2 regions of the Bradyrhizobium sp. CCGB20 genome follow, and region 2 is predicted to be linked to the other one. Evidence: predicted binding sites of a transcription regulator. Region 2 holds the regulator's gene; the other holds the start of a gene.
The links. The regulator PhoB, encoded in region 2, activates phosphate uptake and scavenging genes when phosphate is short. The targets are predictions, from matches to a motif close to TGTCATNNANCTGTCAT.

Region 1: NLM15_RS02105 (DUF2794 domain-containing protein) is a predicted target of PhoB. The motif match lies at 3,948-3,964, and genes of this name have one in related genera.

The regions. Positions count from the first base shown of each region.
Region 1 covers NZ_JANADN010000001.1:444,763-453,021, reverse strand. Annotated here, with positions in the region: gene NLM15_RS02120 (ABC transporter permease) at 1-1,595, shown strand, start outside; gene NLM15_RS02115 (Bax inhibitor-1/YccA family protein) at 1,867-2,658, shown strand; gene NLM15_RS02110 (GNAT family N-acetyltransferase) at 2,886-3,416, shown strand; gene NLM15_RS02105 (DUF2794 domain-containing protein) at 3,513-3,884, opposite strand; gene NLM15_RS02100 (thioredoxin family protein) at 4,472-5,248, opposite strand; gene acnA (aconitate hydratase AcnA) at 5,480-8,200, opposite strand.
Region 2 covers NZ_JANADN010000001.1:8,929,988-8,938,246, forward strand. Annotated here, with positions in the region: gene argF (ornithine carbamoyltransferase) at 1-734, opposite strand, end outside; gene NLM15_RS42130 (aspartate aminotransferase family protein) at 734-1,936, opposite strand; gene NLM15_RS42135 (GcrA family cell cycle regulator) at 2,392-2,904, shown strand; gene phoB (phosphate regulon transcriptional regulator PhoB) at 3,135-3,842, opposite strand; gene phoU (phosphate signaling complex protein PhoU) at 3,857-4,573, opposite strand; gene pstB (phosphate ABC transporter ATP-binding protein PstB) at 4,585-5,406, opposite strand; gene pstA (phosphate ABC transporter permease PstA) at 5,403-6,248, opposite strand; gene pstC (phosphate ABC transporter permease subunit PstC) at 6,250-7,239, opposite strand; gene pstS (phosphate ABC transporter substrate-binding protein PstS) at 7,382-8,259, opposite strand, start outside.

The sequences.
Region 1 (8,259 bases), 8.5 Mb from region 2:
TCCTCCTGCTGGCCGGAATCGGCTCGGTGATCGGGCTGGCGCTCGGCGCCGCCATGCCCTTCGCCATCGTCGGCCTGTTCGGCAAACTGCTGCCGCTGCCGGTGGTGCCGGCCGTGCACGCCGACGAGCTGGCGCTGTCCTTCGTCTATGGCTTGCTGACCGCGCTGGCCTTCGGTCTGTGGCCGCTCGGGCGGGTGCACGACGTGCCGGTGGCGGCACTGTTCCGCGACACCGTCAGCTCGGAATGGCACCGGCCGCGCCTGGGCTATCTCGTGTTCATGGCCGTCGTGGTGGCGCTGCTGATCGCGGTCGTGATCGGACTTTCTTTCGACAAGCGCATCGCCGCGGTGTTTGTGGCTTCCTCCGTCGTGGTGTTCGCCCTGCTGCGCGGCATTGCCGCCCTGCTGATGGGAATCGCGCGGCGGCTGCCGCGCACGCGCCTGCCGATGCTGCGGCTTGCGATCGCCAACATCCACCGGCCGGGCGCGCTGACGCCCTCCGTCGTGCTGTCGCTCGGGCTCGGGCTCGCGGTGCTCGTCACCATCACCCAGATCGATGGCAATCTGCGCCGACAATTCCTCGCGGCATTGCCGGACCGCGCGCCGTCGTTCTTCTTCATCGACATCCCGAGCACGCAGGCCGAGCAGTTCGACGGCTATCTGCGCCAGATCGCGCCGGGCGCGACAGTCGAGGACGTGCCGATGCTGCGCGGGCGCATCGTCGGTGCGCGCGGCGTGCGCGCCGAGGAGCTCAAGCCCACCACCGATTCGGAGTGGGTGCTGCAAAGCGACCGCGGCCTGACCTATACCGCGGAGCTGCCGAAGGGCTCCAAGGTGGTCGAAGGCGAATGGTGGAAGGCCGACTATTCCGGCCCGCCGCTGGTCTCGATGGAGAAGAAGATCGCCGACGGGCTCGCCCTCAAGCTCGGCGACGAGGTCGTGGTCAACGTGCTCGGCCGCGACATCCCCGCCAAAATCGGCAATCTGCGCACCATCGACTGGCAGGGGATGGGCATCAATTTCGTTCTCGTGTTCTCGCCGAACGCCTTCAAGGGCGCGCCGCACACCCATATCGCGACGCTGACCGAGGCCGGCGGCGATGCGGCCGGCGACGGCAAGATCATCAGGCAAGTCGCCGACACCTATCCGATGGTGACGAGCGTGCGCGTGCGCGAGGTGATGGAGACGGTCGGCTCGGTCGTGACCAATCTGGCGCTGGCGATCCGCGGCGCCAGCGCGATCACCCTGATCTCGGCGATCCTGGTGCTGGGCGGGGCGCTCGCCGCCGGCCACCGCCACCGGGTCTACGATGCCGTGATCCTCAAGACGCTGGGCGCGACCCGGCTGCGGCTGCTCGGCGCCTATGCCCTCGAATACCTGCTGATCGGCCTCGCCACCGCGGTGTTCGGCGTGATCGCCGGCAGCATCGCGGCCTGGATGATCGTGACGCGGCTGATGACGCTGACGTTCGTCTGGCAGGCCGGCAGCGCGGCCGGCGTGGTCGCGGCTGCCCTGGTCGTCACGGTCGGACTCGGGCTCGCCGGGACGCTGCTGGCTTTGAACAAAAAGCCCGCCACGGTGTTGCGGAATTTGTGACAAATGGTAGCGGGTAGCCGCGCAATGTCGGAATTGCACGATTCCAGCGATTAACCACGCCTGCTCGTCAGGATTGCGGGCGAGGGCGACATTCAGCCGCGCGTGGACGGTTGCAGCGAATGTGTTAGTTTCCCACATATCCAATGGGTTCGGACCCCCGATTGTGAGCCAAATTTAATGTCGGCGCACACCGGTATCCGAGATAGAATTTGACGAACCGGCGGCATGGCGACCCTCATGCCGGACCGGGCCAACCAACGGGAATTCGACCATGTCGGACCTAGACCGTAACTACGCTTCTCCTTTCGGCAGGGCCGCCGGGCGTGTTGACGCCGCGACGGTCGATGCCGGCCTGCGCGCCTACATGCTGCGCATCTACAATTACATGAGCATCGGCCTGGCCATCACCGGCCTTGCCGCGCTTGGCGTCTATATGGCCGCCGTGACCGACGTTCCGACCCCGGAAGCGGTCCGCGTCGGCAAGCTGTTCCTGACGCCGTTCGGCTACGCGATGTTCGTCAGCCCCCTGAAGTGGCTGTTCATGCTCGCGCCGCTCGCAATGGTGTTCGTGATCTCGGCGGGCATCAACCGTCTCGCCCCCTCGACCGCACAGATCCTGTTCTGGGTGTTCGCGGCGCTGATGGGCATCTCGCTGTCGTCGATCTTCCTGGTGTTCACGCACACCTCGATCGTGCGCGTGTTCTTCATCACGGCCGCCACGTTCGGTGCACTGAGCCTGTACGGCTACAGCACCAAGCGTGACCTGAGCGGGATGAGCTCGTTCCTGTTCATGGGCCTGATCGGCATCATCATCGCCAGCCTGGTGAACCTGTTCCTGGGCAGCTCGCTGCTCCAGTTCATCGTGTCGGTGGTCGGCGTGCTGGTGTTCGCGGGCCTCACCGCCTGGGACACCCAGCGGCTGAAGAACGACTACATCTACGGCTACGCTTCGGCCGGCGGTGAAATCGCAGAGCGTGCGGCCATCACCGGCGCCCTGTCGCTGTACCTGAACTTCATCAACCTGTTCACGCTGCTCCTGCAGCTCCTCGGCCAGCGCGACTAAGCGCTGGACCTGAGGGAACGGACGCAAACCCCGGCCGGGAGGCCGGGGTTTTTGTTTGGGCGGGGGCTCGTCCCACGCGCGCCGTCATTGCGAGGAGCCCTTGCGACGAAGCAATCCGGAGTCCCACCGCGGATGCATCTCTGGATTGCTTCGCTGCGCTCGCAATGACGGGGGTGGAGGCGCCGGTGGGCCTTCCAGCGGCCGCGGGAAGGCTCTAGTCTTCCCTCATGTCCGCACCTGATATCAGGCCTACAACCGAGGCCGACCTTCCCGCCATCACCGCCATCTACCAGCAGGCCGTCCGCGAGGGCACCGCGACGTTCGAGCTGGAGCCGCCCGACCTCACTGAAATGACGCGCCGCTACCGCGCGCTGGTCGATGGCGGCTATCCCTATTTCGTCGCCATCCTCGACGGTCGCGTGGCCGGCTATGCCTATGCCGGCGCCTACCGGCCGCGGCCGGCCTACCGCTTCACGGTCGAGAACTCGATCTATCTCGACCCCAGCTTCCACCGCCGCGGCATCGGCTCGTTGCTGCTGGACCGCCTGATCACGGAATGCGAGGCGCGCGGCTTCCGCCAGATGATCGCGGTGATCGGCGATTCCGCCAATGCCGGCTCGATCGGCGTGCACACGCGCGGCGGCTTCAAGATGATCGGCACGCATCCCAGTGTCGGCCTGAAATTCGGCCGCTGGCTGGACACGGTGATGATGCAGCGCGACCTCGGCGAGGGCGCGAGCACGGTGCCGGGGAAGTAGGGGCGGTCTCGTAGCCCGGGTGAGCGCAGCGATACCTGGGAACGCTGCAAGCTAAGACCCGGATGTCGCTTCGCTCATCCGGGCTACGGACGGCGGCTATACCACCGCCAGCTTCCGATCGATCACCAGCAGCACGCGCTCGAGCTCGTGGCCGCGGCGCAGGATCAGGCCGGTCGCGGAGATCACGCTGTACATGCCCTGCTTGCGCGCGAGGCGCGGGTCTTTCTCGATGCGATAGATCGGCACCTCCGAGGCGCGGCGGAACACCGAGAACACGGCGCGGTCCTTCAGGAAGTCGATGGCATAATCGCGCCACTCGCCGTCGGCGACCATGCGGCCGTAGAGATTGAGGATGCGGTGCAGTTCGAGCCGGTTGAACGTCACCCGGTTCGGCTGGGCGTTCGCAGCGGCGGGGTGCGCCACTGCGCGCTGTCCGCTCGGATCGGCATCCTCCGACATCACACCCATGGAGCGGCTCCTGTCGCATCAGCATGATCGCGTCCGCGAAGACCGTCCCCGGAACCGCGGATCATGACAGTTGCATGATTGCGCCAACCGTTCCGCACCGCAAGGGGCTCCCTTACTCAACTCATTGAATCGGGTGCGAATCGGAGCACACGCAGGAGTGGAACTCTGTCGCGACGAACCGTCACGGGATCGTTAGAAGGAATCATAGTATCGCCTCTTTTCCGCCAAGCGCCTGCCGCCCTGCATTGCGAAAAGACTTGTGTGCGTTGACCCGGTCCTTTCGGTTCCGGATTCCTCAGCCCCCAGCCCCCCGGGGCCGTCAGGATCGGGTCTGTACGCGCGACAAGGAGGGCCAACGCAAGTTGGTCCTTTTTTGTTTGTGTCGGGATGTTTCCGGCACGACCGACGTTCTCTTCGATCAGCGTAGACACTCTCTCCCCTCATCCTGAGGAGCCGCGCATGCGCGGCGTCTCGAAGGATCGAGGCCGAGTTGCACGAGCCGGGCCTGCATGGTTCGAGACGCGCGCAAGGGCGCGCTCCTCACCATGAGGAGCGAAACTGAGCGCGACGTCAGAGAGAGAATCGAATCAGTGCAGCGACGTGTACGCCGCGCCGAGCATCGCGCCCGGCTTTTCACGGTTGCCGTCCTGGACATAGACCACAGCGCCGTCGACGCCGTCGCGCGTGAGATTTTCCAGCGGTACCGTCCAGCTTTCCGGACGTCCGTTCCAGTCGCCGACCTTGAGTAGATTGCGCACGACGTTGTGATAGGTGAGCTGCTGTCCGCGATTTTCGCCACGGCTGATCTCGATCGGCACCGATTTCGTGATCGAGCAGATCCAGACCTCGCCGTGCGAGACCGCCGGCTCCTTGCTCTCCGCCACCGAGACATTGATGTGCTTGCCCGCAAGCGACATCGTCACCGGCACGCTCATCACGCCCATGCCCTTGTCGGTCTTGCCGATCGCGCTCTCGATGCCGGCGCGATCGCTGCCGATGACATGCGTGGAACCGTTGACCACGACTTGCGGCGTATAGACCTCGCGGTCGCCGCGCATGCGCGAATAGGCGCGCTGCCGCGCCGAGAAGCGCGAATCCGCAAGCGTGTCCTTCCAGCCGAGATAGTCCCAATAGTCGATCGGCATGCTCAGCGCGATGATCGACGGGTCGTTGGAGAGATCGCCGATGACCTTGTCGGCGGGCGGGCAGGAGGAGCAGCCCTGCGAGGTGAAAAGCTCGACCACGGCGCGGGGATCAGCCTCGGCGGGGCGGATGACGGCGACGATTGCGCAGATCCCAAGTGCTCCCGACCAGAGGGCACCGGACCAGCGCGAAACCAGATGAGAAGCCGTCATTGTTGTCATGTCGAACGCCGCACACCATTGCTCGTGAAGGGAAATCTTATCGCCTGATGGTCACCGTAGTCTTACGGGGCGCAGCATATTCATCCGTCCAGGCAACCGTCCAAGGGGAGGTTTTCCGCCGGGCGGGCCCACAGAAGCATGCCGCAAACGCGCGAAGGCGGCCTTTTGATAGGCCGCCTTCGTTTAACCTTCTACTCACGTCGCGGTGAGCCACCGTTCACAAATTCGCGCTTAGGCCGCGAGCTTGCGCAGCACGTAGTGCAGGATGCCGCCGTTCCGGTAGTAGTCGAGCTCGTCCAGCGTATCGATGCGGCAAAGCAGCGAAACGCGCTGCAACGAGCCGTCACCCGAGACGATCTCCGCGGTCAGCTTCTGACGCGGCTTCAGGTCGCCGACGAGGCCGCGCAGCGTGACCTTCTCGTCGCCCTTCAGGCCGAGCGACGACCATGAGGTGCCTTCCTCGAAGGTCAGCGGCAGCACGCCCATGCCGACCAGGTTGGAGCGGTGGATGCGCTCGAAGCTCTGGCAGATCACGGCGCGCACGCCGAGCAGACGCGTGCCCTTCGCCGCCCAGTCGCGCGAGGAGCCGTTGCCGTATTCGGCGCCGGCGAACACCACGAGCGGCACCTGCTCCTGCTGGTACTTCATCGCGGCGTCGTAGATCGACATCTGCTCGCCGTCGGGCCAGTGCTTGGTGAGACCGCCCTCGGGAATGTTGCCGTCGGCGCCCTTCAGCATGAAGTTCTTGATGCGGATGTTGGCGAAGGTGCCGCGCATCATGACTTCATGATTGCCGCGACGCGTGCCGTACTGGTTGAAGTCGGCGGGACGCACCTGGTGCTCGCTGAGATATTTTCCGGCGGGCGAGGTGAGCTTGATCGAACCGGCCGGCGAGATGTGGTCGGTGGTGATCTTGTCGCCGAACATGGCGAGGATGCGCGCCTCGACGATGTCGGTGACCGGCTCCGGCTCCTTCTTCATGCCGTCGAAATAGGGCGGGTTCTGCACATAGGTCGAAGACATGTTCCAGCGATAGGTCTCGCTCTCGACCGTCTTGATCTTGCGCCAGTTGGTGTCGCCCTTGAACACGTCGGCATACTTCTTCTTGAAGATCGACGCGGTCACGAACTTCTTCATGAAGGCGTTGATCTCCTTGGTCGTCGGCCAGATGTCCTTCAGGTACACCGGCTTGCCGTCCTTGCCCTCGCCGAGCGGCTCGACCGCGAGGTTCTTGGTGACGCTGCCGGCGAGCGCGTGTGCGACGACCAGCGGCGGCGAGGCCAGATAATTCGCCTGAACGTCCGGCGAGACCCGGCCTTCGAAGTTGCGGTTGCCGGAGAGCACGGCGGCTGCGACGATGCCGTTGTCGTTGATCGACTTCGAGATCTCCTCAGGCAGCGGACCGGAATTGCCGATGCAGGTGGTGCAGCCGAAGCCGACCAGGTTGAAGCCGACCTTGTCGAGATCGGCCTGCAGCCCGGAATCGGCGAGATAGCCGGCGACCACCTGGCTGCCCGGGGCGAGCGAGGTCTTCACCCACGGCTTTGCCTTGAGGCCCTTCGCGGCGGCGTTGCGCGCCAGGAGGCCGGCGCCGATCAGCACGCTCGGGTTCGAGGTGTTGGTGCAGGACGTGATCGCGGCGATCACGACGTCGCCGTGGCCGATCTCGAAATTCTTGCCGTCGACGGCAAAGCGCTTGGTCGGCTCCTCGGCCTTCTTGTACTCGGTGCCGAGTGCGAGCGAGAAGCCTTCGGCGACCGACGGCAGCGCGATGCGGCCTTCGGGACGCTTCGGACCGGCCATCGAGGGAACGACGTCGGCGAGGTCGAGCGTCAGGGTTTCCGTGAACACCGGATCGACCGACTTGGCGGTGCGGAACAGCCCCTGCGCCTTCGCATAGGCCTGCACCAGCGCGACGCGCGCCGGCGCGCGGCCGGAGGTCTTGAGGTAGTCGATCGCGGCGGCGTCGACCGGGAAGAAGCCGCAGGTCGCGCCGTATTCCGGCGCCATGTTGGCGATCGTGGCCTTGTCGGCGACCGAGAGATTGTCGAGGCCGGGGCCGAAGAACTCGACGAACTTGCCGACCACGCCGAGCTTGCGCAGCATCTGCGTGACGGTCAGCACGAGGTCGGTCGCGGTGACGCCTTCCTTCATGGCGCCCTTCAGCTTGAAGCCGACGACGTTGGGCAGCAGCATCGACAGCGGTTGGCCGAGCATGCAGGCTTCCGCCTCGATGCCGCCGACGCCCCAGCCGAGCACGGCGAGACCGTTGACCATGGTGGTGTGGGAGTCGGTGCCGACGAGCGAGTCGGGATAGGCGACCTCGAAGGTGCCGGTCTTCTTGCCGACCGTCATCTTCTCCTTCTTGGTCCAGACCGTCTGGGAGAGATATTCGAGGTTGACCTGGTGGCAGATGCCGGTGCCGGGCGGCACGACGGAGAAGTTCGAGAACGCCTTCTGGCCCCACTTCAGGAACTCGTAGCGCTCCTGGTTCTGCTTGTATTCCTCGGCGACGTTCTTGCCGAAGGCCTTGTTGTCACCGAAGAAGTTCACGATCACGGAGTGGTCGATGACGAGGTCGACCGGCACCAGCGGGTTGATCTTCTCGGCATCGCCGCCGAGCTTCTGCATCGCGTTGCGCATCGCGGCGAGGTCAACGACGGCCGGCACGCCGGTAAAATCCTGCATCAGCACGCGGGCCGGGCGGAATGCGATCTCATGCTCCAGCGACTTCTTGCGCAGCCACTTCGACACCGCGACGATGTCTTCCTTCTTGACCGAGCGGCCGTCCTCGTTGCGCAGGAGGTTCTCGAGCAGGACCTTCATCGAGTAGGGGAGTTTCGAAATTCCCTTCAGACCATTCTTCTCGGCCGTGGGCAGGCTGTAATAGACATAGGTCTTGGCGCCGACCTTGAGGGTCTTTTTGCATTTGAAGCTGTCGAGCGAGGTCATGTAGGAAAATCCCAATTGTTAGTTATACCCGGCAAGGGGTATTTTAACACCGTCAGCGA
Region 2 (8,259 bases):
TGATAGGGCTTGAGCACGTTGTGACGGTGCTCGCCTTCCTTGTCGCCCATCGACACCCAGGTGTCGGTGACGACGCAGTCGGCGCCATGCACGGCGGCCTCGGGATCGGTGCCGAGCACGATCGACGCCCCGGTCGCCTTGATGAAGTCGCGCATCACCTTCTTCGGTGCGAGCTCGGGCGGCGTTGCGACGTTGAGCTTGAACTTGAAGCGCTCGGCCGCATGGGCCCAGGACGCCAGCACATTGTTGTCGTCGCCGGTCCAGGCCACCGTCCGGCCCTCGATCGGGCCGCGATGTTCCTCATAGGTCATGAGGTCGGCCATCACCTGGCAAGGGTGCGAACGGCGCGTCAGGCCGTTGATGACCGGCACGGTGGCGTTTGCCGCAAGCTCCAGCAAGGCCTCGTGATTGAGGATGCGGATCATGATGGCGTCGACATAGCGCGACAGCACGCGCGCGGTGTCGGCAATGGTCTCGCCGCGGCCCAGCTGCATCTCGGCGCCGGTGAGCATGATGGGCTCGCCGCCGAGCTGGCGCATCGCGACGTCGAACGACACGCGCGTGCGGGTCGAGGGGCGCTCGAAGATCATCGCCAGCGTCTTGCCTTCGAGCGGCTTCACGGGCTGCTGCGCCTTCTGCTTCGCCTTCATCGCGGAGGATGCGGCGAGCATGCGCTTGAGCTCCGACAGCGGCAGCTCGTTGATATCGAGGAAGTGCTTGGGGGAGTTACTCATCAGCTTGCCGCCCGCTTGGTGCCCGCAAGCGCAGTGCAGGCGCGTTCGAGCCGCCCGACGCTGTCCTCGATCTCGGCTTCGCTGACGATCAGGGGCGGCAGGAAACGCACGACATTGTCGCCGGCACCGACCGTGAGCAGTTTCTGGTCGCGCAGCGCCGCGACGAGATCGCCGGAGGGCACCACGGCCTTGATGCCGATCAGGAGGCCTTCGCCGCGCACTTCGCTGACGACGTCGGGATGACGGTCGATCACGGAGGCGAGCTTCTGCTTGAGCAGCAGCGACATCTTCTGCACGTGATCGAAGAAGCCGGGCTTGAGCATGACGTCGAGCACGGCGTTCGCAGCCGAGATCGCCAGCGGGTTGCCGCCGAAGGTTGAGCCGTGCGAGCCGGGCCCCATGCCGGAAGCCGCATCCGCAGTCGCCAGCACCGCGCCGATCGGGAAGCCGCCGCCGAGCGCCTTCGCCAGCGACATGACGTCAGGCGTGACGCCGGTGCGCCTGTGCGCAAAGAGATCGCCGGTGCGGCCCATGCCGGTCTGCACCTCGTCGAACGCGAGCAGCAGGCCCTTCTCGTCGCAGAGCTGGCGCAGCGCCTTGAGGAAGGAGGGGGTCGCCGAACGCACGCCGCCCTCGCCCTGGATCGGCTCGATCAGGATGCCGGCGGTCTGCGGACCAATCGCCTTCTTCACGGCCTCGATGTCACCGTGCGGGATCTGGTCGAAACCGTCCATCGGCGGACCAAAACCTTCGAGATATTTTGCAGACCCCGTCGCAGCCAGCGTTGCCAGCGTGCGGCCGTGGAAGGCGCCCTCGAAGGTGATGATGCGATAACGTTCCGGATGCCCCTTGGAGAAGTGATGATGGCGGACCAGCTTGATCACACCCTCCAGCGCTTCAGCGCCGGAATTGCAGAAGAACACGAAGTCCGCGAAGCTTTCGTTGCACAGACGCGCCGCAAGCTTCTCGCCATCCGGGCTCTGGAACAGGTTCGACATGTGCCAGAGCTTGGCGGCCTGCTCCTGCAACGCCTTGACCAACGCAGGATGCGCGTGGCCGAGCGCATTCACCGCCACGCCCGAGGTGAAATCGAGATAACGCTCGCCGTTGGTCGCGATCAGCCAGCAGCCTTCGCCGCGCTCGAAACCGAGGTCGGACCTGGCGAAAACGGGGAGCAAATGCGGCGCTGCGCTGTTAGTCATGACGATCACTTGATTGTTGCGGACGGTGTGAGCGTGCATTGCGCAACGCACCATTGACCGGCCCGGAAAACGAAACGTGCCGCCTTTTAAGGGCGGCACGCAGGACCATCTTATGCCTGGTGAAACGGGTGTCAATGCCGCCTGGAAAGCCTCGCGAAATGCTGAATCCGTAGTCTTGCGGTGGTGATTTTGCGTATTTTCGCGACGGAACATGTGGAAGCGAGTCGGCGGACTCTTGCGCGTGAGTCACGCCATATTGTAGCGTTTGGCTTGTCAGATACGACATCTCGTGCAGCAGTTCTGATCCTCTAAGTCCTCATGTACCGGCGTAAGCGTTCGGGCGCATCTGGCGCGCCCGGCGAGCCTTAAGGGATTCTGACGGCACGGGTTTTTCGAAGCTTAGGCATTCGCTGTGCGGCCCCAGGATGGCAGGCGCCGGCGGAGGAAAGGGTGCAATGACGGTTTTGACCTGGTCAGATGATCGCGTCGAGCAGCTGAAAAAGCTCTGGGAGGCCGGACTTTCGGCCAGCCAGATCGCCGCTGAGCTCGGCAACGTGACCCGCAACGCGGTGATCGGCAAGGTGCACCGGCTCGGCCTGTCCGGCCGCGCAAAGAGCCCCTCGTCCGCAGCGCCCCGGCCGCGCAAGGCGCGTCCCGCGCAGCACATGATGCGGGTGACCCGGCCGATCGCGCGCGGCAACACCGCGCTGGCGCAGGCCTTCGAGGTCGAGGTCGAGGCCGAACCGGTCACCTACGACAACGTGGTGCCGATGAGCCAGCGGCTGTCGCTGCTGGAGCTGAACGAGGCGACCTGCCACTGGCCGGTCGGCGATCCCTCGAGCCCGGATTTCTTCTTCTGCGGCGGCAAGGCGCTCTCCGGCCTGCCCTACTGCGCCCAGCACTCGCGCGTGGCGTATCAGCCCGCAGCGGATCGCCGGCGCGCGCCGGCGAAGCCGGGTCCACGCTGAGGTCATCAGCGCGCGGCCAGTGGTCGCGCTAAGACGGTTCAACAAATCGGATGTCGTCCCTGCGAAAGCAGGGACCCATAATCCCAAGGCGCACTTATCCCGCGGGATGGTCACTCCGAGTCTTCGCCAAACCACTCTTTGTGGTTATGGGTCCCTGCTTTCGCAGGGACGACACCGGAGAATGCGGCGGCAGCCCGCTGGATCAGTCTGCCAACGTCACGCCGCAAACCCTACGCCTGCTCTGCCTTCGCAAAGCGATCATCGAGCGCGTAGCCGGCGCCGCGGACGGTGCGGATCGGGTCCTGCTCGCGGCCGAGATTGAGCAGCTTGCGCAAGCGGCCGATATGTACGTCCACGGTACGCTCGTCGATATAGATGTCGCGGCCCCAGACGCTGTCGAGCAGTTGCTCGCGCGAGAACACCCGGCCCGGATGCTCCAGGAAGAACTCCAGCAGGCGATATTCGGTCGGACCAAGATCGATCGGCCGGCCCGAGCGCGCCACGCGGCGCTTGTCGCGGTCGAGTTCGATGTCGCCATAGGCGAGCACGGTTGCGAGCCGCTCCGGGCTTGCGCGCCGCAGCAGGCCCTTCACGCGCGCCAGCAGCTCGGGCACCGAGAACGGCTTGACGATGTAGTCGTCGGCGCCGGTCGCAAGTCCGCGCACCCGCTCGCTCTCCTCGCCGCGCGCGGTGAGCATGATGATCGGGAGCTGCTTGGTCTCCGGGCGGGTACGAAGCCGCCGGCACAGCTCGATGCCGGACAGTCCCGGCAGCATCCAGTCGAGCACGATCAAATCGGGGATGTGCTCCTTGAGACGGGTGTCGGCGTCGTCGCCGCGCATCACCGTCTCGACGTCATAGCCGTCGCCTTCGAGATTGTAGCGAAGCAGCTCGGTGAGAGCTTCCTCGTCCTCAACCACCATAATGCGTGCGCCCATCGGGTCGTCGCTCCTTAAGTATTCGGAACCGTCGTGGCGAAGGTCGTCATGTCGCCCTTCGGCCGCTTGTCGGTGATCGCCTGTCCCTCGATCATGTAGAACACGGTCTCGGCGATGTTGGTGGCGTGGTCGCCGATGCGCTCGATGTTCTTGGCGCAGAACATCAAATGGATGCAGAACGAGATGTTGCGCGGATCCTCCATCATGTAGGTGAGGAGTTCGCGGAACAGCGATGTGCAGATGGCGTCGACTTCCTCGTCGCCCTTCCACACCGCCATCGCCGCCGGCAGGTCGTGCGCGGCATAGGCGTCCAGCACCGACTTGACCTGCTGCTGCACGAGGTCGGTCATGTGCTCGAGGCCGCGGAACAGCTTGAGCGGATGGAAATCGGTCTCCAGCGCCGCGACGCGCTTGCCCATGTTCTTGGCGAGGTCGCCGATGCGCTCGAGATCGGTCGCGACGCGCATGGCACCGACGATCTCGCGCAAATCGACAGCCATCGGCTGGCGGCGCGCGATGGTGAGCACGGCGCGCTCCTCGATCTTCTTCTGGAGTGCGTCGAGATCGGCATCGATGGCGACGACGCGTTGACCGAGCGCGACGTCGCGGCGGATCAGCGCGTCGACGGAATCGACGATCATGCGCTCGGCGATCCCGCCCATCTCCGCGACCAGGCGGGTGAGTTCCTGGAGGTCGGTATCGAAGGCCTTTGCGGTATGTTCAGAACCCATGTCCCGTCTCCTCAGCCGAACCGGCCGGTGATGTAATCCTGCGTGCGCCGGTCGGTCGGCGACGTGAAGATCTTGCTGGTGTCGTCGAACTCGATCAGCTCGCCGAGATACATGAAGGCGGTCTTGTCGGAGACGCGCGCCGCCTGCTGCATGTTGTGGGTGACGATCGCGATCGTGTAGTTCTCGGACAGCTCCTGGATCAGCTCCTCGACCTTGGCGGTCGAGATCGGGTCGAGCGCCGAGCAGGGCTCGTCGAACAGGATGACCTCGGGCCGCACCGCGACCGTGCGGGCGATGCAGAGGCGCTGCTGCTGGCCGCCGGAGAGCGACAGGCCGGAGGCGTTGAGCTTGTCCTTGACCTCGTTCCACAGCGCGCCGCCACGCAGCGCCTTCTCGACGCGGTCGTCCATCTCGGACTTCGAGATCTTCTCGTAGAGACGGATGCCGAACGCGATGTTCTCGTAGATCGTCATCGGGAACGGCGTCGGCTTCTGGAACACCATGCCGACGCGGGCGCGCAGCAGGTTGAGGTCGAGCTTGGGGTCGAGGATGTTGGTCTGGTCGAGCATGAGCTGGCCGGTGACGCGCTGGCCCGGATAGAGGTCGTACATCCGGTTGAAGATGCGCAGCAGGGTCGACTTGCCGCAACCCGACGGGCCGATGAACGCCGTGACGCGGTTGGTGCCGAGCGCCAGGTTAATGTTCTTCAGCGCGTGGTGCTCACCATAGTAGAAGTTGAGGTTGCGAACCGTCACCTTGGCGGGCGCCTCGGGCAGCGGCTGCGAGCCGTGCTGAACGGCGGGCGTACTGACGGAAACAGACATTTCGCTCATTTTGCAGTCCTCTCGGCGCTAAGGAGGCGCGCGCCAATGTTCAGGGCAAGCACGGTCAACGTGATCAGCAAGGCGCCGCTCCAGGCGAGCTGCTTCCAGTAGGCGTAGGGGCTCTGCACGAAGTTGTTGATGGTAACCGGCAGGTTCGCCATCGTCTTGTTCAGGCCGAGGCTGAAGAACTGGTTCGACAGCGCGGTGAAGAGCAGCGGCGCGGTCTCGCCGGCGACGCGGGCGGTAGCCAGCATCACGCCGGTGATGAGGCCGGAGCGGGCGGCACGATAAGCGATGCGCTTGATCACCAGCGAGCGCGGCAGGCCGAGCGCGGACGCCGCCTCGCGCAGCGCGTTCGGCACCAGCAGCAGCATGTCCTCGGTCGTGCGCAGCACCACCGGAATGACGATGACGGCGAGCGCAAGGCTGCCGGCGATCGCCGAGAAGCCGCGCATCGGCACCACCACCGCACCGTAGATGAACAGGCCGATGATGATCGAGGGCGCCGAAAGCAGGATGTCGTTGATGAAACGGATCACCGAGGTCAGCTTGTCGTTGCGGCCGTACTCGGCGAGATAGGTACCGGCGAACAAGCCGAGCGGCGCACCGATGCCGACACCGAGCACGGTCATGATCAGCGAGCCGACGATCGCGTTGCGCAAGCCGCCTTCAGTCGAACCCGGAGGCGGAGTGTCCGCAACGAAGATCTCGAGGTTCAAACCCGCAAGGCCGTTGTAGAGCAGCGTGACCAGGATCAGCGCGAGCCAGGTGACGCCAAAGGCGGCGGCGCCGAAGCAGAGCCCGCGGATCACGATGTCCTTGCGGCGGCGGCGTGAATAGATCGGGTTCATGTTACTTCCCCGCTTTCTGGTCCAGCCGCATCAGCATCAGCCGGGCAGCCGCGAGTACGAAGAACGTCAGCACGAACAGCAGGAGACCGAGCAGGATCAGGCCGGACTGGTGCAGGCCGTCGCTTTCGGCGAATTCGGACGCGATCGCCGCCGAGATCGTGGTGCCCGGCGCGAAGATCGACGACGAGATGCGGAACGAGTTGCCGATGATGAAGGTCACCGCCATCGTCTCGCCGAGCGCGCGACCCAGGGCCAGCATGACGCCGCCGATGACGCCGACGCGGGTGTAGGGGATCACCACGCTGCGGACGACTTCCCAGGTGGTGCAGCCGACGCCATAGGCGGCCTCCTTGAGGACCGGAGGCACCGTCTTGAACACGTCGACCGAGATCGAGGTGATGAAGGGCAGCACCATGATGGCGAGGATCAGCGAGGCGTTGAACAGGCTGAGATAGGACGGCGGACCTGCGAAGATCGCCCCCAGCACGGGGACGCCGTCGAAGATCCTGATCATGAAGGGTTGGAACGTGTTGGCCAGGAACGGGCCCAGCACGAAGAAGCCCCACATGCCGTAGATGATCGAAGGAATGCCGGCGAGCAGTTCGATCGCCATGCCGATCGGGCGGCGCGCCCATTGCGGGCAGAGCTCGGTGAGGAAGATGGCGATGCCAAGACCCACGGGAATGGCAATCAGCATCGCGATGAAGGAGGTCACGAGCGTGCCGTAGATCGGTCCGAGCGCGCCGAGAACCGGTGGATCGGCCGACGGCGCCCAGCGCTGCGTCCACAGGAAGGAGATGCCGAATTCCTTCATCGCCGGGAAGGCGCCGACGATCAGCGAAAGGATGATGCCGCCGAGGATCAGGAGCACCGAGATCGCGGAGAGCCGCGTGATCCAGTAGAAGGTGACGTCGCCGAGCTTGAACGCGCTCAAGGCCTTGGCGCGGTCATACGGTCCGGCGTCGTCGATTACATCGCTCTGAACGGCCATCTCTGCCACGCCGATCCCCTGTGCCCGTTTATATACGCTTGTTGTTGGTCTCGTTGTTGGTCTTGCGCTCCGGATGCGGCGCGATGCCGATCCGGAGCGGACGTCTTTTGAGATCCCGGCGCCGTGTCCGGGACAAGGGCGCTTAGCTCTTGATCTCGGCAGCCCAGGTCTTCTCGATCAGGGTCACGACGCCCTCGGGCATCGGGATGTAGTCGAGCTCTTCAGCCGCCTTGCCGCCGTTCTTGAAGGCCCAGCGGAAGAACTTGATGGCTTCCTGCGAGGCCGCCTTGTCGGTGGCTGCCTTGTGCATGAGGATGAACGTCGCCGCGGTGATCGGCCAGGACTTCTCGCCGGGCTGGTCGGTCAGGATGACATAGTAGCCCGGAGCCTTGGCCCAATCGGCGTTGGAAGCGGCCGCCTGGAAGGCTTCGACCGTCGGCTGCACCGGCTTGCCGGCCTTGTTGACGAGGCCGGTGTAGGTCAGCTTGTTCTGCTTGGCATAGGCGTACTCGACGTAGCCGATCGAGTTCTTGGTCTGGCTGATGTTGCCCGACACGCCTTCGTTGCCCTTGGCGCCGACGCCGACCGGCCACTCGACCGCCGTACCCTCACCGACCTTGCTCTTCCAGTCCGCGCTGGCCTTGGCGAGGTAGTTGGTGAAGTTGAAGGTGGTGCCCGAGCCGTCCGAGCGGCGGACCACGGTGATCGCTTCCGACGGCAGCTTCACGTTCGGGTTGAGCTTCTTGATCGCGGCGTCGTCCCACTTGGTGATCTTGCCCAGATAGATGCTGGCGAGGGTCTCGCCGTCGAACACCATCTCACCGGGCTTCACGCCCTCGATGTTGACGACGGGAACGATGGCGCCCATCACCATCGGCCACTGGACGAGACCGTCCTTCTCGAGCTGCTCGGCCTTGAGCGGAGCGTCGCTGGCGCCGAAGGTCACGGTCTTGGCCTGGATCTGCTTGATGCCGCCGCCCGAACCGATCGACTGGTAGTTCAGACCGTTGCCGGTCTCCT